DNA from 2 places in the Streptomyces sp. NPDC005195 genome. Region 2 is predicted to be linked to the other one. Evidence: riboswitches for the same ligand, from Rfam matches in the RefSeq annotation. Region 2 holds a riboswitch; the other holds the start of a gene.

Region 1 (10,287 bases), on a different contig from region 2:
GGAAGATCTGGTTCTGGCACATGATGCGGAAGTGGCCGTGGAGTTCCGCCCGCGTCAGGGCCCCGATCCGGTGGAAGTACAGGGCGTTGATGTACAGGGCGTTCGCGAAGAGGTACTGCCGCTGCTCCTCGTCGGTGATCTCCGTCTCGTACGTGTTGAGGACCGCGGCGAGAGCGGGATCGTCCATGGCCTTGCACAGCAGATCGAAATGGAGTCGGTGCTGCTCGGTGAGTACGGCCCGCCTGCGCGCCCGTGCCCTCCGTTCCGTGACGGCGCCGGCCGCGGCGGTGAGCCGGGCCCAGGCACCTGAGCCGAACCTCCGTATCGCGGAGTTCCGTGTGGCCATGTCAACCCCCGAATCAGGCGACCGTTCCGCCGGCCGTCGTGGGGCGACGGGGAGCGGACCGGCGACCGGTGGGCGGCGCGCTTGCCGCCTCCCAGTCTTGCCGAGCGGCTCTGATCGGCGGGGAGGCGGAGAGGAGGCGCACGGAGGGAAGTGAGGGTTGCGCGTCCCGGCGCCATGCCCAACGTGTGCCCCGCGAGCGCCGCTAACAATCGTTCACTTCGGGGCGATTCCTCCCGCTCGTATCCTGGGACGACAGTCCTTCCCCGTACGAGCGCCGGTCCACGAGCCGCCTCGTCGAAGAACCGGTTCACGAGCCGGTGCACGCGTCGGTGTGAAAGAGGTCGCCCGTTGAGTCAGCCCAGCCCGCAGCAGGTCCCGTTCGCGTCGGACGGACGGACCCCGCCCGGTGACCCGCAGGTTCCCGTCATCGTCCTCGCCGGTTTCCTCGGCGCGGGCAAGACCACGCTGCTCAACCACCTCCTGCACCACAGCGGCGGCAGTCGCATCGGCGCCGTCGTCAACGACTTCGGGGCGATCGAGATCGACGCGATGGCGGTGGCCGGAGCGCTCGGGGACTCCACCGTGTCGCTCGGGAACGGATGCCTGTGCTGCGCCGTCGACGCCGGTGAGCTGGACGACTACCTGGAACGCCTCACTCGGCCCTCGGCCCGCATCGACGTCATCGTCGTCGAGGCGAGCGGCCTCGCCGAGCCCCAGGAGCTCGTGCGGATGGTGCTCGCCAGCGAGAATCCGCGGATCGTCTACGGCGGACTCGTCGAGGTCGTCGACGCGGCCGAGTTCGACGGCACGCGGGAGAAGCATCCCGAGATCGACCGGCATCTCGCCCTCGCCGACCTCGTCGTCGTCAACAAGATCGACCGCGCCGAGGGCGGGGAGCGGGTGCTGCGCACCGTGCGGGACCTCGTGGACCGCGCCGCCGTCGTGCCCGCCGTCCACGGTCGCGTCGACCCCGAGTTCCTCTTCGACCGCAGGCCGAGCGAGGACCGCGTCGGCCAGCTCTCCTTCGACGACCTCCACACGCACGACGAGGCCGGCGACACGCACGACGAGGCCGGCGACACGCACGACGAGGCCGGCCACACGGACCGCGAGGGGCACGCCCGCCATCTGCACGCGGCCTACGAATCCCTCTCCTTCACCTCCGAAGTCCCGCTCTCCCCGAGGCGGTTGATGGAGTTCCTCGACAGCAGGCCCGAGGGGCTCTACCGCATCAAGGGGTACGTCGACTTCGGCGCCCACGACCGCCGCAACCGCTACGCCGTGCACGCGGTCGGGCCGTTCCTGCGGTTCCGTCCGGAACCCTGGGCCGGCGGTCCGGAGCCCAAAGCCGCCGGCGAACGCCTCACCCAGCTCGTACTGATCGGCTCCGGCATCGACACCACCGCGCTGGGCAAGGCACTCGCGGCGTGCGAGGAGGACGCCCCGCACGCCGACGAGCACGGCATGTGGGGCGTCCTGCGCTACGTACAGGAGCGGAGCCCGGAGGGCTGAACCGCCGCTACACCGGACCCGCCACCACCGACACCGTCTTCGCCAGCGACACGCCCGAGCCGTCGCGGCGCGGGTCCATCTCCGGCAGCTCGGCCGGTGTGCCGTTCTTCTGCGCGGCCCGCGCCGGAGCCGCACCCGCCCAGGCCAGCGACAGGCAGTCCTCGCCCTTCAGGAACCGCTGGCAGCGCACGCCACCCGTGGCCCGGCCCTTGCGCGGGTACTGGTCGAACGGGGTCAGCTTGGCCGTGGTCTGGACGGAGTCGTCCAGTGTGCCGCGCGAACCGGCCACGGTGAAGACCACCGCCTCCACCGCCGGGTCGACCGCGGTGAAGGAGATCACCTTCGCGCCGTCGGTGAGTTTGATGCCCGCCATCCCGCCCGCCGCCCGGCCCTGCGGGCGGACCTGAGAGGCCTGATAGCGCAGCAACTGGGCGTCGTCGGCGACGAAGACCAGGTCCTCCTCGCCGGTGCGCAGCTCGACCGCGCCGACGATCCGGTCGCCGTCCTTGAGGGTGATGACCTCCAACTCCTCCTTGTTCAGGGGGTAGTCGGGTACCACACGCTTGACGACGCCCTGCTCGGTGCCGAGCGCCAGGCCGGGCGACGACTCGTCGAGCGTCGTCAGACACACGACCGTCTCGTCCGCCTCCAGGGAGGACAGGAACTCCGAGATCGGCGCGCCCCCGGAGAGGTTGGGCGCCGACGCGGTCTCCGGCAGCTGCGGGAGGTCGATCACGTTCAGCCGGAGCAGCCGGCCCGAGGAGATGACCACCCCGATCTCGCCACGGGCCGTCGCGGTCACCGCGGAGACGATCAGGTCGTGCCGGGTGCGCTTGGCGTCCTCCGCCTCGGCAAAGGGTCCACCGTCGGCCGTGCGGGCGACCAGGCCCGTCGAGGACAGCAGTACCCGGCACGGGTCGTCCGCCACCTGGAGCGGAACCGCCGTCGCGACGGAGCCGGCGGACTCCAGGAGCACCGTGCGCCGGTCGGTGGCGAACTTCTTCGCGACCGCGGCCAGTTCGGTGGAGACCAGCTTGCGCAGCTCGGCGTCCGAGTCCAGGATCCCGGTCAGCTCGTCGATCTCGCCGTTGAGCCGGTCGCGCTCCGACTCCAGCTCGATACGGTCGAACCTGGTGAGGCGGCGCAGCGGGGTGTCCAGGATGTACTGCGTCTGGACCTCGGAGAGCGAGAACCGCTCGATCAGGCGCTCCTTGGCCTGCGCCGAGTTCTCGCTGGACCGGATCAGACGGATGACCTCGTCGATGTCGATCAGCGCGACAAGGAGACCCTCGACCAGGTGAAGCCGGTCGCGCTTCTTCCCGCGGCGGAACTCGCTGCGCCGGCGCACGACCTCGAAGCGGTGGTCGAGATAGACCTCCAGGAGCTCCTTGAGACCCAGGGTGAGCGGCTGACCGTCCACCAGAGCGACGTTGTTGATGCCGAAGGACTCCTCCATCGGCGTCAGCTTGTAGAGCTGCTCCAGGACCGCTTCCGGCACGAAGCCGTTCTTGATCTCGATGACCAGACGCAGGCCGTGCGAGCGGTCGGTGAGGTCCTTCACATCGGCGATGCCCTGCAGCTTCTTGGCGCCGACCAGATCCTTGATCTTGGCGATCACCTTCTCAGGACCGACGGTGAAGGGCAGTTCGGTGACGACGAGACCCTTGCGGCGCGCCGTCACGTCCTCCACCGACACCGTGGCACGGATCTTGAAGGTGCCGCGGCCCGACTCGTAGGCGTCCCTGATCCCGGACAGGCCGACGATCCGGCCACCCGTGGGCAGGTCGGGGCCCGGCACGTACTTCATCAGGGTGTCCAGGTCGGCGCCCGGGTAGCGGATCAGGTGCCGGGCGGCCGCCACGACCTCGCCGAGGTTGTGCGGCGGCATGTTGGTCGCCATGCCGACGGCGATGCCCGACGAGCCGTTGACGAGGAGGTTCGGGTACGCCGCGGGGAGGACGCCGGGCTCCTGCTCCTGGCCGTCGTAGTTCGGCGAGAAATCGACCGTGTCCTCGTCGATGGACTCGGTCATCAGTGACGTGGCGTCGGCCATCCGGCACTCGGTGTAACGCATGGCGGCCGGCGGGTCGTCGTTGCCGAGCGAGCCGAAGTTGCCGTGCCCGTCGACGAGCGGCAGGCGCATGGAGAAGGGCTGGGCCAGTCGCACCAGCGCGTCGTAGATCGACGCGTCGCCGTGCGGGTGGAGCTTACCCATGACCTCGCCGACGACGCGCGCGCACTTCACGTAGCCGCGGTCGGGGCGCAACCCCATCTCGTTCATCTGGTAGACGATGCGTCGGTGCACGGGCTTGAGGCCGTCACGGGCGTCCGGCAGGGCTCGCGAGTAGATGACCGAGTACGCGTATTCGAGGAAGGAGCCCTGCATCTCGTCCACGACGTCGATGTCGAGGATCTTCTCCTCGTACGAGTCGTCGGGCGGCGGGGTCTTCGTGCTGCGGCGGGCCATCGCTGCTGCGGCTCCTTCACAGTCTCTGCCGGGGCATGAACGGGATCTGACGCGCACCATTGTGGACCGCCCCGCTGACAACGCGGACCGCGACCCGTCCGTAGGGGCTGCGCGGAGCCCCTTTCCGCTCGCTCAGGGCGGCCCGAAACCCGCCCTCGCGCCGCAGGTGAATCTCGCTCTCGGCGTACGGGGCGCGGGAACTTCGCCACCTGTCGGCACGCTTGCATACAGTGGCAGGACCGGCAGGAATTCTGCAGTTTCCGCGATCGAAGGGACGTACATGCCCATGGGTCACACGGCCACAGCTGAGACAGGCTCCGGCGGCCTGACAGCGACCGAGCACCGCCTGGCCAACGGCCTGCGCGTGGTGCTCTCCGAGGACCATCTGACCCCGGTCGCGGCGGTGTGCCTCTGGTACGACGTCGGCTCGCGCCACGAGGTCGAGGGCCGTACCGGACTCGCCCACCTCTTCGAGCACCTGATGTTCCAGGGATCGGGCCAGGTGAAGGGCAACGGCCACTTCGAACTGGTGCAGGGCGCGGGCGGTTCGCTCAACGGCACCACCAGCTTCGAGCGCACCAACTACTTCGAGACGATGCCGACCCACCAGCTCGAGCTCGCCCTCTGGCTGGAGGCGGACCGGATGGGCTCGCTGCTCGCCGCGCTCGACGACGAGTCCATGGAGAACCAGCGGGACGTCGTCAAGAACGAGCGCAGGCAGCGCTACGACAACGTGCCCTACGGCACCGCCTTCGAAAAGCTGACCGCGCTCGCCTACCCCGAGGGCCACCCGTACCACCACACCCCCATCGGGTCGATGGCGGACCTGGACGCGGCGACCCTCGAGGACGCCCGCGCCTTCTTCCGCACCTACTACGCGCCCAACAACGCGGTGCTCTCGGTCGTCGGCGACATCGACACCGAGCAGACGCTTCGCTGGATCGAGAAGTACTTCGGCTCCATCCCCGGGCACGACGGAAAGCCCGCCCCGCGCGACGGTTCGCTGCCCGAGACCCTCGGCGAGCAGCTGCGCGAGGTCGTCGAGGAAGAGGTCCCGGCGCGCGCCCTGATGGCCGCCTACCGGCTTCCCGAGGACGGCACGCGCGCGTCCGACGCGGCCGACCTCGCCCTGACCGTCCTCGGCGGCGGCGAGTCCTCCCGCCTGTACAACCGGCTCGTTCGCCGTGACCGCACCGCCGTCGCGGCCGGGTTCGGCCTGCTGCGTCTCGCCGGGGCGCCCTCCCTGGGCTGGCTGGACGTGAAGACGTCCGGCGACGTCGAGGTCCCGGTCATCGAGGCCGCGGTCGACGAGGAGCTCGCCCGGTTCGCCGAGGAGGGTCCCACGGCCGAGGAGATGGAGCGCGCCCAGGCCCAGTTGGAGCGCGAGTGGCTGGACCGGCTCGGCACGGTCGCGGGCCGCGCCGACGAACTGTGCAGGTACGCGGTCCTGTTCGGCGATCCGATGCTCGCCCTGACGGCCGTGCAGCGCATCCTCGACATCACCGCCGAGGAGGTCCAGGAGGTCGCCAAGGCCCGCCTGCGCCCCGACAACCGCGCGGTGCTCGTCTACGAGCCGATCGCCGACGAAGCCACCGGCACGGACGACGCCATCGACGCCGCCGACGCCGCCGACGACACCGACGAGGAGGCGGCGAAGTGACCGAGCTCGCCACCATGGACTTCCACCCGCAGCCCCAGGCCGGCCGGCCCAAGCCCTGGGCCTTCCCGGCTCCCGAGCGCGGCACGCTGGACAACGGGCTGACCCTGATGCACTGCGACCGCCCGGGCCAGCAGGTCGTCGCCGTCGAGGTGCTCCTCGCCGCGCCGCTGGACGCCGAGCCCGCCGGCCTCGACGGCATCGCCACGATCATGGCGCGCGCGTTCTCCGAGGGCACCGACAAGCTCTCCGCCGAGGAGTTCGCCGCCGAGCTGGAGCGCTGCGGCGCCACCCTCGACGCGCACGCCGACCACCCCGGCGTACGCCTCTCCCTCGAAGTGCCCGTCTCACGCCTGCCCAAGGCGCTCGGCCTGCTCGCCGACGCCCTGAGGGCACCGGCGTTCACCGAGAGCGAGATCGAGCGGCTGGTACGCAACCGGCTCGACGAGATCCCGCACGAGAGCGCCAACCCGGCCCGCCGCGCCGCCAAGGAGCTCTCCAGGGAGCTGTTCCCGGCGACCTCGCGGATGTCCCGTCCCCGGCAGGGCACCGAGGAGACCGTCCGGAAGATCGACGCGGCGGGCGTCCGCGCCTTCTACGACCGGTACGTTCGCCCGGCCACGTCCACCGCCGTGATCGTCGGTGACCTCACCGACGTGGACCTCGACGGGCTGCTCGCCGAGACGCTCGGCGCCTGGACGGGTTCCTCCGCCGAACCGCGTCCCGTGCCGCCGGTCACCGCCGACGACACCGGCCGCGTGATCATCGTGGACCGCCCCGGCGCGGTCCAGACGCAGTTGCTGATCGGCCGCGTCGGCTCGGACCGGCACGACCGTGTCTGGCCCGCCCAGGTGCTCGGCACGTACTGCCTCGGCGGCACCCTCACCTCGCGCCTGGACCGCGTGCTGCGCGAGGAGAAGGGCTACACCTACGGGGTGCGGGCCTTCGGCCAGGTGATGCGTTCCGCTCCGGACGGCACGGGTATCGCGATGCTCGCCATCAGCGGCTCGGTGGACACCCCGAACACCGGGCCGGCCCTGGACGACCTCTGGAAGGTGCTGCGCACCCTCGCCGCGGACGGTCTGACGGACGCCGAACGGGACGTCGCCGTGCAGAACCTGGTGGGGGTGGCACCCCTCAAGTTCGAGACCGCGGCGGCCGTCGCGGGCACGCTCGCCGACCAGGTCGAGCAGTACCTGCCGGACGACTACCAGGCGACGCTGTACCAGCAGCTCGCCGCGACCGGCACCGTGGAGGCCACCGCGGCGGCGGTGAGCGCCTTCCCGGTGGACCGTCTGGTCACCGTCCTGGTGGGCGACGCCACGCAGATCGAGGAGCCCGTCAAGGCGCTCGGCATCGGTGAAGTGACCGTCGTGGCCGCGGAGTAGAAGCGGGGCGGAGAACGCGGCGGACGACGCGGCGGAAATCGCGAGCACGGAGGGGCCCGGGTGACCGAAGAGTCGCCCGGGTCCCCTTTTGCCCGGACAACATCCTCAATTTGTCCGTATTGATGGGGAGGTTGCCTTTCTGCCCTGTGGCATGCACTACAAAAACCGCGATCTGTTTGTTGATTGAAAGAGGGCCCCCTTAGCGTCGGTCCGGCTGTTCGTCAGGCAGTGCGCCGCGTCCGCGGCACCGGACAGCCATCGCCGAGTCCCCGTACGGCGCGAGCCAGGGGAGCCGGGGACCCGTACGCAGTCCCTGGGGTGAATCGGACTCCCTCCCCGCGAGGGCGTCCGTAGGAGACCTTCCTGCTCCGAACCCGTCAGCTAACCCGGTAGGCGAGAGGGAAGGAAAGGACCAAGCCCCTTCATGGCGTTCACCTGTGGCACCGGGAAACACCGACGTCCGAGCCGCGTGAAGCGCACCACCTCGAACGCCGTCGGCGTCGCGGCGCTCACCACCACCGGTGTCATCGGAACCCTGGCAGCCCCCGCCCTCGCCGCGGACAGCTCCGTCGAGCAGACCGGGCTGACCCAGGCCGTCACCATCGGCGACACGGTCGCCGCCCAGATCGACGCGCAGGCCGCCGCGCAGCAGCGTGCCGCCGACGAGGCGGCCGCCCGTCTGAAGGCCGAACAGGCGGCGCGCAAGCGGGCCGTCGAGGAGGCGAAGAAGGAGCGCGAGGCCAAGGAACGCGCCGCCCGCGCCGCCGAGCGCAAGCGTCTCAACACCTTCGTCCTGCCGATCCCCGGCTCGTACGTCTCCACCGGCTACAAGACCGGCGGCAGCCTCTGGTCCTCCGGCAGCCACACCGGCGTCGACTTTCACGCCGCGTCCGGGACCCCGGTCCACTCGGTCGGCGCGGGCACGGTCGTCACGGCCGGCTGGGGCGGGGCCTACGGCAACCAGGTCGTCCTGCGGATGCACGACGGTACGTACACGATGTACGGCCACCTGTCGTCCATCGGTGTCTCCGTCGGCCAGACCGTCACCCCGGGCGGCCGGCTGGGCCTCTCCGGGGCCACCGGGAACACCACCGGGCCGCACCTCCACTTCGAGGCCCGCACCACGGCGGAGTACGGCTCCGACATCGACCCGGTCGCCTACCTCCGCTCGCACGGTGTGAACGTCTGACGCCCGGCGTCCGCACTTCCGAGGCCCCGGCTCACCCGAGCCGGGGCTTCGTCGTTTCGAACGGCTGTCTGTCCAAAAAATATCCATGGATTCCGGCCCGCCATCGGAAATTCCGGCTCGCTGCAATAGAGTCGCCGAACGAGCGTCGATCGACCGCGTTTCGCGGGGATTAAGGCGGAGGTCCGGTCATGCGCATTCCCGCGCACTCGGTATGCACGGCGATCCGCGACGACATCGTCGCGGGTGTCTACGAGCGCGGCGGCCGGCTCACCGAGGAACTGCTGGCGCGCCGCTACGGCGTCTCGCGCGTCCCGGTGCGCGAGGCCCTGCGCACCCTGGAGGCCGAGGGTTTCGTCGTCACCCGGCGGCACGCGGGCGCGTGCGTGGCGGAGCCCACCGAGCAGGAGGCCGCGGATCTGCTGGAGATGCGTATGCTCCTGGAACCGCTGGGGGCGTCCAGGGCCGCCCAGCGGCGCACCGAGGCCCACCTCAAGGTGCTGCGAGGCCTGGTCAGACTGGGTCAGGAGCGCTCCAGGAGGGGGAACAGCGAGGATCTGCGCTCCCTGGGCGGCTGGTTCCACGAGACGCTCGCACAGGCTTCCCGGAGTCCCGCGCTGACCTCCACGCTGGCCCAGCTGCGGCACAAGATCGCCTGGATGTACGCGGTGCGGGCGCCCGCCGATCCGGCGGAGTCCTGGGCGGAGCACGGCGGCATCGTGGACGCGGTGGCGCGCGGTGACGGCGAGCGGGCCCGGGCCATCACGGCGCTGCACACCGAGCGCGCGACGGCCGCGCACCGGCTGAGGTTTCCCGGTGGGGGAGACCGCCCGGACCGCGTGAGGACTTCGCAACATCCCGTAAACATGACGGGCCTGCGTCATTAACACGGGGGCCGTATACAAAGAGGGGTAATTCGCGGGAGATTATTTCCGCTGCCCGTAATTCGAAAAAGCGAAGGGCTCGCCCGATGTTTTCGGGCGAGCCCCTTCGCTTTGTCCACGATTTGTCTACGGGGCGATGTCCTTCGATGTGAAAACCTTCGCCGCCGTCAATGGGGGAGCCCCGCGAGGGGGGCACCTCAGACGGTCTCGGGAAGCTCCTCGAGGCCTTCCGCGACCAGCTTGGCCAGCCGGTCGAGGGCGGCGTCCGCGCCCTCGGCCGCCGAGGCGAGGACGATCTCCTCGCCGCCCTGGGCGCCCAGGCCGAGGACCGCCAGCATGGAGGCCGCGTTGACGGGGTTGCCGTCCGCCTTGGCGATCGTCACGGGGATGCCGGAGGCCGTGGCCGCCCGGACGAAGATGGAGGCGGGACGGGCGTGGAGGCCCTCGGCCCAGCCGACGTTGACGCGGCGCTCAGCCATGTGATGCTGCCCTTCAGGGGTTCAGGGTTGTCTAGACCAGTGTTCCATAGAGTGAAGCGCGTCCGGAGCGGGTGTCGTACCTGCCCCGGATCCGGCTTCGGACCCCGGCCTGGATCCGAATCCGCTGCCCCTAGCCTGCCTCGCGCCGCTGACGGACGCGAGCCGTACTCTGGGCCCCATGCAGACCTCGTCGGACCGGCACGAGTACCCCTCCCACTGGGAGGCCGACGTGGTGCTGCGTGACGGAGGCACGGCCCGTGTCAGGCCCATCACCGTCGACGACGCCGAGCGCCTGGTCAGCTTCTACGAGCAGGTCTCGGACGAGTCGAAGTACTACCGCTTCTTCGCGCCGTACCCGCGCCTGTCCG
Region 2 (10,287 bases):
ACAGCGGGAGCGGCTCGGAGGACTCCGGGAGCGACCAGAACGCCGACAGCGGCAAGGGGTCCGGCAACATCACCTTCGCGCGCCCCGGCGACGGGCTGCGCGCCGAGGTCGCGGACGCGGTGGAGCGAGAGGTCGCCGCGCGCGGTTGACGGCGCGGCGGGGTCCTGGGCGGGTGGCACGTACCGCACGGGTGCGCGGTGGTACCCGAACTCTCCGCGAATCGTTGGTCGAATGGCTGGCCGAGAGCCGGGCCACTGCCTAACATCGATCATCGCAAGACTTTGTGCACCGTCGCACAATCTCCTCGGGAGGTTTCCTTGCACCGCCGCCGTCGCACCGCGTTCGTCCTCTCCGCAGCGATCGTCGCCGCGGCCCCGCTGCTCACCGCGTGCGGCAGCCAGGCGCATCCAGGCGCCGCGGCCGTCGTCGGCGGCCAGCGGATCACCGTCGCCCAACTGGAGGGCCGGGTGAACGAGGTGCGGTCGGCCCAGCGGGCCGTCATCAAGGACGAGACCCAGTACGCGCAGGCCATCGCCAAGAGCGGCGGCCTCACCCGCGACACCCTGCACAGCATGGTCCTCGACCACGTCCTCGACCGGGCGGCGAAGGACGCGCGCGTCAGCGTCACCCGCAGGGACGTCCAGCAGCTGCGGGCGTCCCTGGAACAGCAGGCGGGCGGCGCGCACGGACTGGAGACGGTCTGGCTGCAGCAGTACGGCGTGGCGCCCGCGCGCCTCGACGAGAACCTCCGCACCGAGATCGAGGCCCAGAAGGTCGCGGCCTCGCTCGGCGCCGACATGAACACCGCCGAAGGCAAGGCCACGTTCTGGAAGGCCATGTCCCAGGCATCCAAGGAACTGCGCATCGACCTGAACCCGCGCTACGGCGCCTGGGACGTGGAGAAGAGCGGCCGCGTCGACGCGAAGACACCGTGGCTGCGGGAGGTCACGCAGGCGGAAACCCCGCAGTCGGCGTAAGGGCGGGAACTCCAGCGGCACGGGCCGGACCCGGCAGTAAGGGCCGGACCTGGCAGTAAGGGCCCGACCCGGCGGCAGGGGTGGAAACCCGGTCGAAAGGTCGGCGCCGGGCAGTCGGGGCAGGACGGCCGGATACGGCCGTCGGCGGCACCGGGGCACGGCGCGCGAGGGGCGGGCCTGGAGTGATGCGGAGCGCGGCGAACCCGGGTGGCCACCCGGTCCCGTCGATCCTGTGGACAACTCCAGGCGTGTCGGGGGTGTGGGTTACGTTCGAGGGGTGAACGCAACCAGCTCCGACGCAACCGCCCAGGCCGGCCCCGCCGCCCCCGGCCGTATCGTCCTGCTCACCACCAGCCACCGCGTCGCGCCCGGACTGCTGTCCTGGCCCGCCTGGCAGACGCTGCGCGGCGCCGACCAGGTGCTCTGCGCGGACGGCGCGCATCCGCAGCTGCCCTATCTGCGGGAGGCCGGCATCGCCGTGGACGAGACCTCGCCGGGCGCGCAGGAGCTGGTGGACGCCTGTGCCGGCGGGCGCACGGTGGTGGTCGTGGCCACCGGCGAGGGCGAGCCGCGCCTCACCGACGGACTGGCCCGGCTGGCCGGCTCCGGCCGGGTCCACATGCCGGAGCTGGAGCTGCTCCCCGCGTCGTACGACCTGCCGGGCGCCCGTCTCCTCGACCTCGTCCAGGTCATGGACCGCATCCGCGTCGAGTGCCCCTGGTCGTCCCGCCAGACCCACGAGGGCCTCGCGAAGTACGGGATCGAGGAGGCGTACGAACTGGTCGAGGCGATCGAGGAGGGGGACCGGGACGAGCTCAGGGAGGAGCTCGGCGACGTCCTGCTCCAGGTGGTCTTCCACTCCAGGATCGCGGAGGAGGGCCGCCCGGAGGACGGGGCCGAGCCCTTCTCGATCGACGACGTGGCGGCCGGCATCGTCACCAAGCTGATCCACCGCCACCCGCACGTCTTCGGCGACGAGACGGCCACGACCCCCGAAGAGGTCAAGGAGCACTGGCTGCGCACGAAGGCCGAGGAGAAGCGCCGGACGTCCGTCACGGAGGGGATACCGCTGGGCCAGCCCGGCCTGGCACTCGCGGCCAAGCTCGCCTCACGGGCGCGCACGGCGGGACTCGAGGTCGAACTGCCGCGAGGCGAGGGCGTCGGGTACGAACTGCTGGCCGTGGCCGCGCGGGCCGAGGCCGAGGGGGTGGACCCGGAGGCGGCACTGCGCGCGGCGGCGCGGGCGTACCGGGACGCGATCCGCGCGCGGGAGGGTTCACCGGCGCTCGACGGCTGAGGCCGGGGCGCGCCCCGGCCCCGGGATCACGCCTCCGGTGCGCGGGCCGACGGGCTGTGCCAGTTCGGCCGGGGCCGGTCGAGCAGCCACTCCGCCGCGCCCAGCGGTCGGCCGCGCGCCTCCGCGGTGGGCGGCAGGAGGTCGCGGAAGAGCCGGTCGGGCGGGGTGCCGAGCGTGGGAAGGGCCTCGCCGACCTCCTCGACGAGCTGGGGCGGACCGGTCAGATAGACGTCGTGCCGGGCCCAGCCTGCCCGGTTGCCCAGCGCGGTCAGCAGCCGCTCGGTCGCCTGGGTCCTGGGACGGCCGGGCGCCGGGGTGATGAAGGTGACGCCCAGCCGGGGCAGCCGGGCCTGCAGGTGTTCCACGGCCGACCGGTCGTAGAGGTACGAGGTGTCACGGGCGACGACGAACAGCCGGGCCTCGTGCGTGGGGTCGAGCTGCTGCAGCAGTGCCTTCACCGGCGCCCACCCGGTGCCGGCCGCGATGAAGGTCAGCGGCCGTTCCACCGGAGTCCGCAGGATCAGCCCGCCGCCGGGCGAGCCGAGCCGCAGGACGTCGCCCTCCCGGGTCTGCCGCACGAGGGCGGTGGAGAGCACCCCGTTCTCCACCCGGCTGACGTGCAGATCGAGGGTGAGGTCGGCCCGGGGCGCGTTGCCGATGGAGTACGGCCGCCAGATGCCCGGCAGATGAGGGACGTTGACGCTGACGTACTGGCCGGGAAAGTAGCGGAGCCGCCGGTGCGGCCGCAGGGTCAGGACGACGAGGTCGTCGCCGTGCCGCGCCCGGGACACGACCTCGGCGTCCCACCAGGACGGTTCACCCGCGTGCTGTGCCTCCCAGGCGCCCTGCAGCATGACGTTCGTGATCGCCCCGTAGGCCTCGCCCCAGGCCTTCTCCGCCTCCGCGTTCCACGCCGACCCCGCGACGACGGCGAACGCCGCGACGAGACTCGCCCCCACGGCCGCGTAGTGCTCCGGCTCGGCCAGGTACTTCCGGTGATCGCGCCCCAGTTCCCGTAAGTACCCGGGCAGCGCCGGGTCCTCCAGTCGTTCCAGTACATACGTGAGCGCCGCGAACAACCGGTCCCGCTGCCGCTCCATGTCCTCCGGGTGGTCCAGCGGGAAGAGCCCGCGCAGGTCCGGGTTGTGCCGGAAGAGATGCGAGTAGAAGTACTTGACCGCGAACTCGGCCCGTCTCTCGACGACCGCGAAGCTGGATCTGAGTATTTCGGGGTCCACGGCGCGAATGTAGAGAGTCGTCGAGCCGCGGAGTCAAACGGCAGGTGATTTACGGACAGTCCGGGGTGAAGTCCGCGCGGTGGCCGCGCGGAGACCGTGTCCGGGCCCGCGCGCCCTGCGGACACCGTTGATCCGTCCGCCGGATACCGTCGGGGAGTGACCGACCAGCCCCCGCCGCTCAGCCCCGCCCCCGAACTCTTCACCTGGGAGTTCGCCACCGATCCCTACCCGGCGTACGCCTGGCTGCGGGAGCACGCGCCCGTGCACCGGACGCGACTGCCCAGCGGGGTGGAGGCCTGGCTGGTCACCCGGTACGCGGACGCGAAGCGGGCGCTCGCGGACGGGCGGCTCAGCAAGAACCCGGCCCACCACGACGAACCCGCGCACGCGAAGGGCAGGACGGGCATCCCGGGTGAGCGCAAGGCCGAGCTGATGACCCATCTGCTCAACATCGACCCGCCGGACCACACCCGGCTGCGGCGGCTCGTCAGCAAGGCGTTCACCCCGCGGCGGGTCGCCGAGTTCGCGCCGCGTGTGCAGGAACTCACCGACCACCTCATCGACCAGTTCCAGGAGAGGGGCTCCGCCGACCTGATCCACGAGTTCGCGTTCCCGCTCCCCATCTACGCCATCTGCGACCTGCTGGGCGTGCCCCGCGAGGACCAGGACGACTTCCGGGACTGGGCGGGGATGATGATCCGGCACGGCGGCGGGCCGAGGGGCGGGGTCGGGCGGTCCGTCAAGAAGATGCGCGGCTATCTGGGCGAGCTCATCCACAAGAAGCGTGAGGCCCTTCCCGATGTGGCCGCGCCCGGCGAGGACCTCATCTCGGGTCTCATCCGCGCCTCCGACCACGGCGAGCACCTCACCGAGAACGAGGCCGCCGCCATGGCCTTCATCCTGCTCTTCGCCGGGTTCGAGACGACGGTGAACCTGATCGGCAACGGCATGTACGCGCTCCTCACCCACCCCGGGCAGCGGGAGCGGCTGCAGACCTCCCTCGCCGCCGGGGAGAGGGCCCTGCTGGAGACGGGCGTCGAGGAACTCCTGCGCTACGACGGCCCGGTGGAACTGGCCACGTGGCGGTTCGCGACCGAGGCGGTCCGCATCGGCGGACAGGACATCGCGGCCGGCGACCCCGTGCTCGTCGTCCTCGCGGCTGCGGACCGTGACCCCGCCCGGTTCGAACAGCCCGACACGCTCGATCTCTCCCGCCGTGACAACCAGCACCTCGGCTACGGCCACGGCATCCACTACTGCCTCGGCGCGCCACTCGCCCGGCTGGAGGGACAGACCGCGCTGGCCACCCTCCTCACCCGGCTGCCGGACCTCCAACTAGCGGGCGATTCGGCTGATTTGCGATGGCGCGGCGGACTCATTATGCGCGGATTGCGCACGCTTCCGGTGGAGTTCACCCCCGGGCGGCAGTGATGGGGCAGTCGTACGGTGCCGGAGAGGCGGCCGTCGCGGTGCGCCGGAGTGGTGGCCGCGAAGTATGAACGTCCGGCCGCGAAAAAGTGATGGTCCCTCAACTCTGTGATCTTCACGTGATCTGCGCTGTATCTACTTGTGACAAGTGATCGAGTGAGGCTACGTTCACCCATCAACGCGGCTCATCAGCCGCGTAGTCACCTGCTGTCACGTGAAAGGCTCTCGCATGCTCTCCGGGAACGGCCGCCATCGTCGCCCCCGTCAGGCTCCGGCCCTCATCGTCGCGGCAGGAGTGACCGGATCGGCGATCGCCATCCCGCTGCTCGGTGCCGCGAGCGCGAGCGCGGCCGACGGCACCACATGGGACCGGGTCGCCGAGTGCGAGAGCGGCGGTCAGTGGAGCGCCGACGACGGCAACGGGCACTACGGCGGCCTGCGGTTGACCCAGGAGAACTGGCAGAGATACGACGGCCGCATGTACGCGCCGAGCGCCGACGAGGCCAGCCGGTCGCAGCAGATAGCCATCGCCAAGAAGGTCCTGGCCGACCAGGGTCTCGCCGCCTGGCCGACCTGCGGCCCGCTCTCCGGGCTCAGCGAGCACTCGGGCGAGGTCTCGGTCGACACGGGCGTGGCCGGCGACTCGTCCAGTTCATCTGGTTCATCCGATTCATCCACTTCGTCCGGCTCCCTGTCGGACTCGCTGGGGATCGGCTTCTCGCCGTCCGGCTCGTCCTCGTCCGATTCGTCCTCGGACGGGATCGAGAGCAGGACGAAGTCGGACACCTCCTCGGACGGGGACTCCGTCAGCGACCCGGAGGCGGACAGCGAGGGCGCACGGACGGCGAAGGGTGGCGAATCGGGCAACTCGGGCCAGGACGGCGACGCTTCGGCGGCGTCCGAGGGCGCGGCCACCGGCGCCGGGCGCCACCGTGGTGGCAGTGCCGCCGAGAACTCCACCGACGACGCGGTGGACGGCCGCGGCGACGACTCCTCCGGCCGGCACACCTCGCGCGACTCCGGCACCTCCCGCGCCGTCGTCGACGGCTCGTACGTCGTCCGCACCGGAGACAGCCTCTCGGCGATCGCCGACGCCCTTGACCTCGACGGCGGATGGGCCGGGCTCTACGCCGGGAATGAGAAGACGGTCGGTGTCGACCCGGACCTCATCCTCCCCGGTCAGAGCCTTGCAGTTGATGCCGAATCGGGCGAAAAGTAGCGGGAGTTCACGTCATGGTTCGCTGTGTAATGTCCGGTTTGGAGCAAGTGAGAGATGGATCTCAAAGGCCCTGATCGTCTTTGAAATTCGGTCGATCGACTGCTTACGGTCATCACCGCTCGCCACAGCGGGCCCCGACGGTCGCAACGCCGAATCCTGCCAGCGGCCGTACGGGAACAGTCGACGCGTCAAGCGCCGTAGGCAGGAGCGGGGGACCCAAGGTAAGCGCCGTGCCCGGTAGTTGACCGGGAGCGGCTTGGGGTGAAGACGTGCGCCGACGGCGCACGGCCGGGCACTCACCCGCCCGAACCCGACAGCTCACCTCGCAGGCGTCGGTGAGGGGATCACTCGATGCTGTTTTCCAGCAAGGGCAAGCACCGCCGTCCGTCCAAGGCCACTCGTGTGGCCACGCTCGCCGGTGTCACCGGCGTCGCCATCGCCGCTCCGCTGATGGCGGCCGGCAGCGCCTCCGCCGCCACCGCCTCCGAATGGGACTCCGTCGCCCAGTGCGAGTCCGGCGGCAACTGGTCGATCAACACCGGCAACGGCTACTACGGCGGCCTGCAGTTCTCGGCCTCCACGTGGGCCGCGTACGGCGGCACCGCCTACGCCTCCACCGCCGACAAGGCCTCCAAGTCGCAGCAGATCGCCATCGGCGAGAAGGTCCTCGCCGCGCAGGGCAAGGGTGCCTGGCCGACCTGCGGCACGGGCCTGTCCGGCGCCGCCTACACCGGTGGTACGGCCACCCCCGCGAAGCCGTCCACCTCCAGCGGCGCGCAGAGCACCGCCACCCGTTCCACGGACACCGCCGCCTCCCGTTCGTCCGAGCGCCCCGCGGCCCGGAAGACCGTCTCCACCCCGACCGGCAAGAAGGTCAAGAAGGGCGACGGCGAGTACAAGGTCGTCAAGGGCGACAGCCTCAGCTCGATCGCCGAGAAGAAGAAGGTCAAGGGCGGCTGGCAGCACCTGTTCAAGCTGAACAAGGACATCGTCGACGACGCGGACTTCATCTACCCGGGCCAGCAGCTCCACCTCAGCTGAGACGACGGTCCTCTCGGATGACGGTCCTCTCGTAGGAAGGGTCTCCACGCGGAGACCCGAAGAGGGTCACCCCCGTCCCCACGGGCTCCCCGCTCCGGTGCGTCTTCCCCCGTACGCACCGGAGCGGGGCTTTTTGTTTCGAAGGGGAACAATATTTACCCTCAGTTCTGCTCAAGGGGTGGTCGAGCGTCCGGCCGATCGCCCCGGGCCGGTTAGGCTCATCCCGCGGAGCCGAACGCGGCACCGTGCAGTGCGGGCCCCGCGGGCCCGCGTACCCGCGTCACATCCCAGAAGGAGATGCTCGTGCCGTCCATCGACGTCGTCGTAGCCCGGGAAATCCTGGACTCCCGAGGCAACCCCACGGTCGAGGTCGAGGTCGGCCTCGACGACGGCAGCACGGGTCGTGCCGCCGTTCCGTCCGGCGCCTCCACGGGTGCCTTCGAGGCCGTCGAGCTCCGTGACGGTGACCCCAACCGTTACCACGGCAAGGGTGTCGAGAAGGCCGTCCTCGCCGTCATCGAGCAGATCGGCCCGGAGCTCGTCGGCTACGACGCCACCGAGCAGCGCCTGATCGACCAGGCCATGTTCGACCTGGACGCCACCGACAACAAGGGCTCGCTGGGCGCCAACGCCATCCTCGGCGTCTCGCTGGCCGTCGCGCACGCCGCCTCCGAGGCGTCCGACCTCCCGCTCTTCCGCTACCTGGGCGGCCCGAACGCGCACCTGCTGCCCGTTCCGATGATGAACATCCTGAACGGCGGCTCGCACGCCGACTCGAACGTGGACATCCAGGAGTTCATGATCGCCCCGATCGGCGCGGAGTCCTTCTCCGAGGCGCTGCGCTGGGGCGCCGAGGTCTACCACACCCTCAAGTCCGTCCTGAAGTCCAAGGGCCTGTCCACCGGCCTCGGCGACGAGGGCGGCTTCGCCCCGAACCTGGAGTCGAACCGCGCCGCGCTCGACCTCATCCTCGAGGCCATCAAGCAGGCCGGTTACGTCCCCGGTGAGCAGATCGCGCTCGCCCTCGACGTCGCCGCGTCCGAGTTCTACAAGGACGGCAAGTACGAGTTCGAGGGCAAGTCCCGCTCGGCCGCCGAGATGACCGAGTACTACGAGGAGCTCGTCTCCGCGTACCCGCTCATCTCCATCGAGGACCCGCTGTACGAGGACGACTGGGCCGGCTGGAAGGTCATCACCGACAAGCTGGGCGACAAGGTCCAGATCGTCGGCGACGACCTCTTCGTCACCAACCCGGAGCGCCTGGCCCGCGGCATCGAGGAGGGCTCCGCCAACGCCCTGCTCGTCAAGGTCAACCAGATCGGTTCGCTGACCGAGACCCTGGACGCCGTCGAGATGGCGCAGCGCAACGGCTTCAAGTGCATGATGTCCCACCGCTCCGGCGAGACCGAGGACGTCACCATCGCCGACCTCGCGGTCGCCGTGAACTGCGGTCAGATCAAGACCGGCGCCCCGGCCCGCTCGGACCGCGTCGCCAAGTACAACCAGCTGCTGCGCATCGAGGAGATCCTCGACGACGCCGCGGTGTACGCGGGCCGCTCGGCCTTCCCGCGCTTCAAGGGCTGACCCCGGCAGGGTTAAGGCTTAGCCAGTCGCACGTACGTCCCCGTACCCGGTCCCGTACCGTGTGCGGGGACGTCCGCACGTGTGAAGGGGAGGCGGGGACATGGCCGTGAAGGACCGGGACCGGTTCTCCACCGCGACCCGGCTGCGGCTGCTCGGCGAGCAGACGGCGGCCCGGGTCTACCGCTCCCAGACCAAGCGTCAGGCCCGGCGCTCGCGGTTGACGGGCCGGGCGGCGCTGCTGGCGCTCGTCGTCTGCTCGCTGATCGTGGCCCTCGCCTATCCCATAAGGCAGTACGTGTCCCAGCGCGCCGCGATCGCCGATCTGCAGCGGCAACAGGAGCGGGCCCGCGCCCGCGTCGAACAGCTGCGCGACCTGAAGGCGCGCTGGCAGGACGACGCGTACGCGGAGCAGCGGATCCGGGAACGGCTGCACTATGTGATGCCGGGTGAGACCGGATACGTCGTGATCGACCCGGACGCGGTGAAGCAGTCGCGGACGAACCGGGGGGCGGACGCCCGCCCCTGGTACGCCAATGTCTGGGACGGCGTCGACAAGTCCGACCGCTCCGACCGGTGAGCTGACAACCGGAGCCGGCACGGGCCGGTGAGACGACAGAGAAAGTGACTTGAGCACAGGCATGGAAACGCCCCCGCCGCCCACCCCGCGGACCGAGCCGACCGACGCGGACGTCGAGGCCTTCAAGCAGCAGCTCGGCCGCCCGCCGCGCGGGCTGCGCGCGATCGCGCACCGCTGCCCCTGCGGTGAGCCGGACGTGGTGGAGACGGCGCCCCGGCTTCCCGACGGGACGCCGTTCCCGACGACGTACTACCTGACGTGTCCGCGCGCGGCCTCCGCGATCGGCACACTGGAGGCGGACGGTGTCATGAAGGAGATGACGGAGCGTCTCGCCACCGACCCCGAGCTGGCCGCCGCGTACCGGGCCGCCCACGAGGACTACATCGCGCGCCGCGACGCCATCGAGGTGCTCGCCGGGTTCCCGAGCGCGGGGGGCATGCCGGACCGGGTGAAGTGCCTGCACGTCCTGGTGGCGCACTCCCTGGCGGCGGGCCCCGGGGTGAACCCGCTGGGGGACGAGGCGATCGCGATGCTGCCGGAGTGGTGGCGCAAGGGGCCGTGCGTGGACCTTTCCGCGGCCGAGGGAGCCTGCGCGGAAGGGTGAGGTCCGCATCGGCCGGACGGGCCGAAGGTGCGAGCCCGCACGCGAAGGCCGACGCCCAGGGTGTGCGGTTCGGCCCGTCCGGCGTCCGAGGACGAGCCCTTTGATGCGGGGGTCCAGCGGGCACAGCCCCTCGGCGGGGCTCCGGGGCGGAGCCCCGGGGACGGGCCGGGCAGGGGCGGCGGGGGCGAAACAGACGGGGACGGCGCTGCACGCCGGAATCGAAACCACCACAGGAGACCACAGCTCATGACCAGGGTCGCCGCCATCGACTGCGGTACGAACTCCATCCGTCTCCTCGTCGCCGACGCGAACCCGGCGACCG

Evidence for each region. Region 2 has a riboswitch for cyclic di-AMP ahead of ABZV34_RS13300 (transglycosylase family protein). Riboswitches for the same ligand answer to the same signal wherever they lie in the genome.
Region 1: it holds a riboswitch for cyclic di-AMP, as region 2 does, so the genes downstream of both, ABZV34_RS17440 (M23 family metallopeptidase) here and ABZV34_RS13300 (transglycosylase family protein) in region 2, are expected to answer to the same signal.

The regions. Positions count from the first base shown of each region.
Region 1 is NZ_JBEXHZ010000014.1:28,190-38,476, reverse strand. Features, by position in the region: gene ABZV34_RS17465 (DUF6082 family protein) at 1-346, opposite strand, end outside; gene ABZV34_RS17460 (CobW family GTP-binding protein) at 773-1,858, shown strand; gene ABZV34_RS17455 (DNA topoisomerase IV subunit A) at 1,866-4,325, opposite strand; gene ABZV34_RS17450 (pitrilysin family protein) at 4,612-5,985, shown strand; gene ABZV34_RS17445 (pitrilysin family protein) at 5,982-7,370, shown strand; cyclic di-AMP (ydaO/yuaA leader) riboswitch at 7,620-7,781, shown strand; gene ABZV34_RS17440 (M23 family metallopeptidase) at 7,795-8,559, shown strand; gene ABZV34_RS17435 (GntR family transcriptional regulator) at 8,748-9,443, shown strand; gene ABZV34_RS17430 (HPr family phosphocarrier protein) at 9,638-9,919, opposite strand; gene ABZV34_RS17425 (GNAT family N-acetyltransferase) at 10,098-10,287, shown strand, end outside.
Region 2 is NZ_JBEXHZ010000009.1:117,567-127,853, forward strand. Features, by position in the region: gene ABZV34_RS13270 (hypothetical protein) at 1-149, shown strand, start outside; gene ABZV34_RS13275 (SurA N-terminal domain-containing protein) at 318-977, shown strand; gene ABZV34_RS13280 (nucleoside triphosphate pyrophosphohydrolase) at 1,255-2,274, shown strand; gene ABZV34_RS13285 (globin domain-containing protein) at 2,301-3,512, opposite strand; gene ABZV34_RS13290 (cytochrome P450) at 3,669-4,943, shown strand; gene ABZV34_RS13295 (transglycosylase family protein) at 5,170-6,159, shown strand; cyclic di-AMP (ydaO/yuaA leader) riboswitch at 6,343-6,506, shown strand; gene ABZV34_RS13300 (transglycosylase family protein) at 6,511-7,200, shown strand; gene eno (phosphopyruvate hydratase) at 7,498-8,784, shown strand; gene ABZV34_RS13310 (septum formation initiator family protein) at 8,885-9,361, shown strand; gene ABZV34_RS13315 (DUF501 domain-containing protein) at 9,423-9,965, shown strand; gene ABZV34_RS13320 (Ppx/GppA phosphatase family protein) at 10,212-10,287, shown strand, end outside.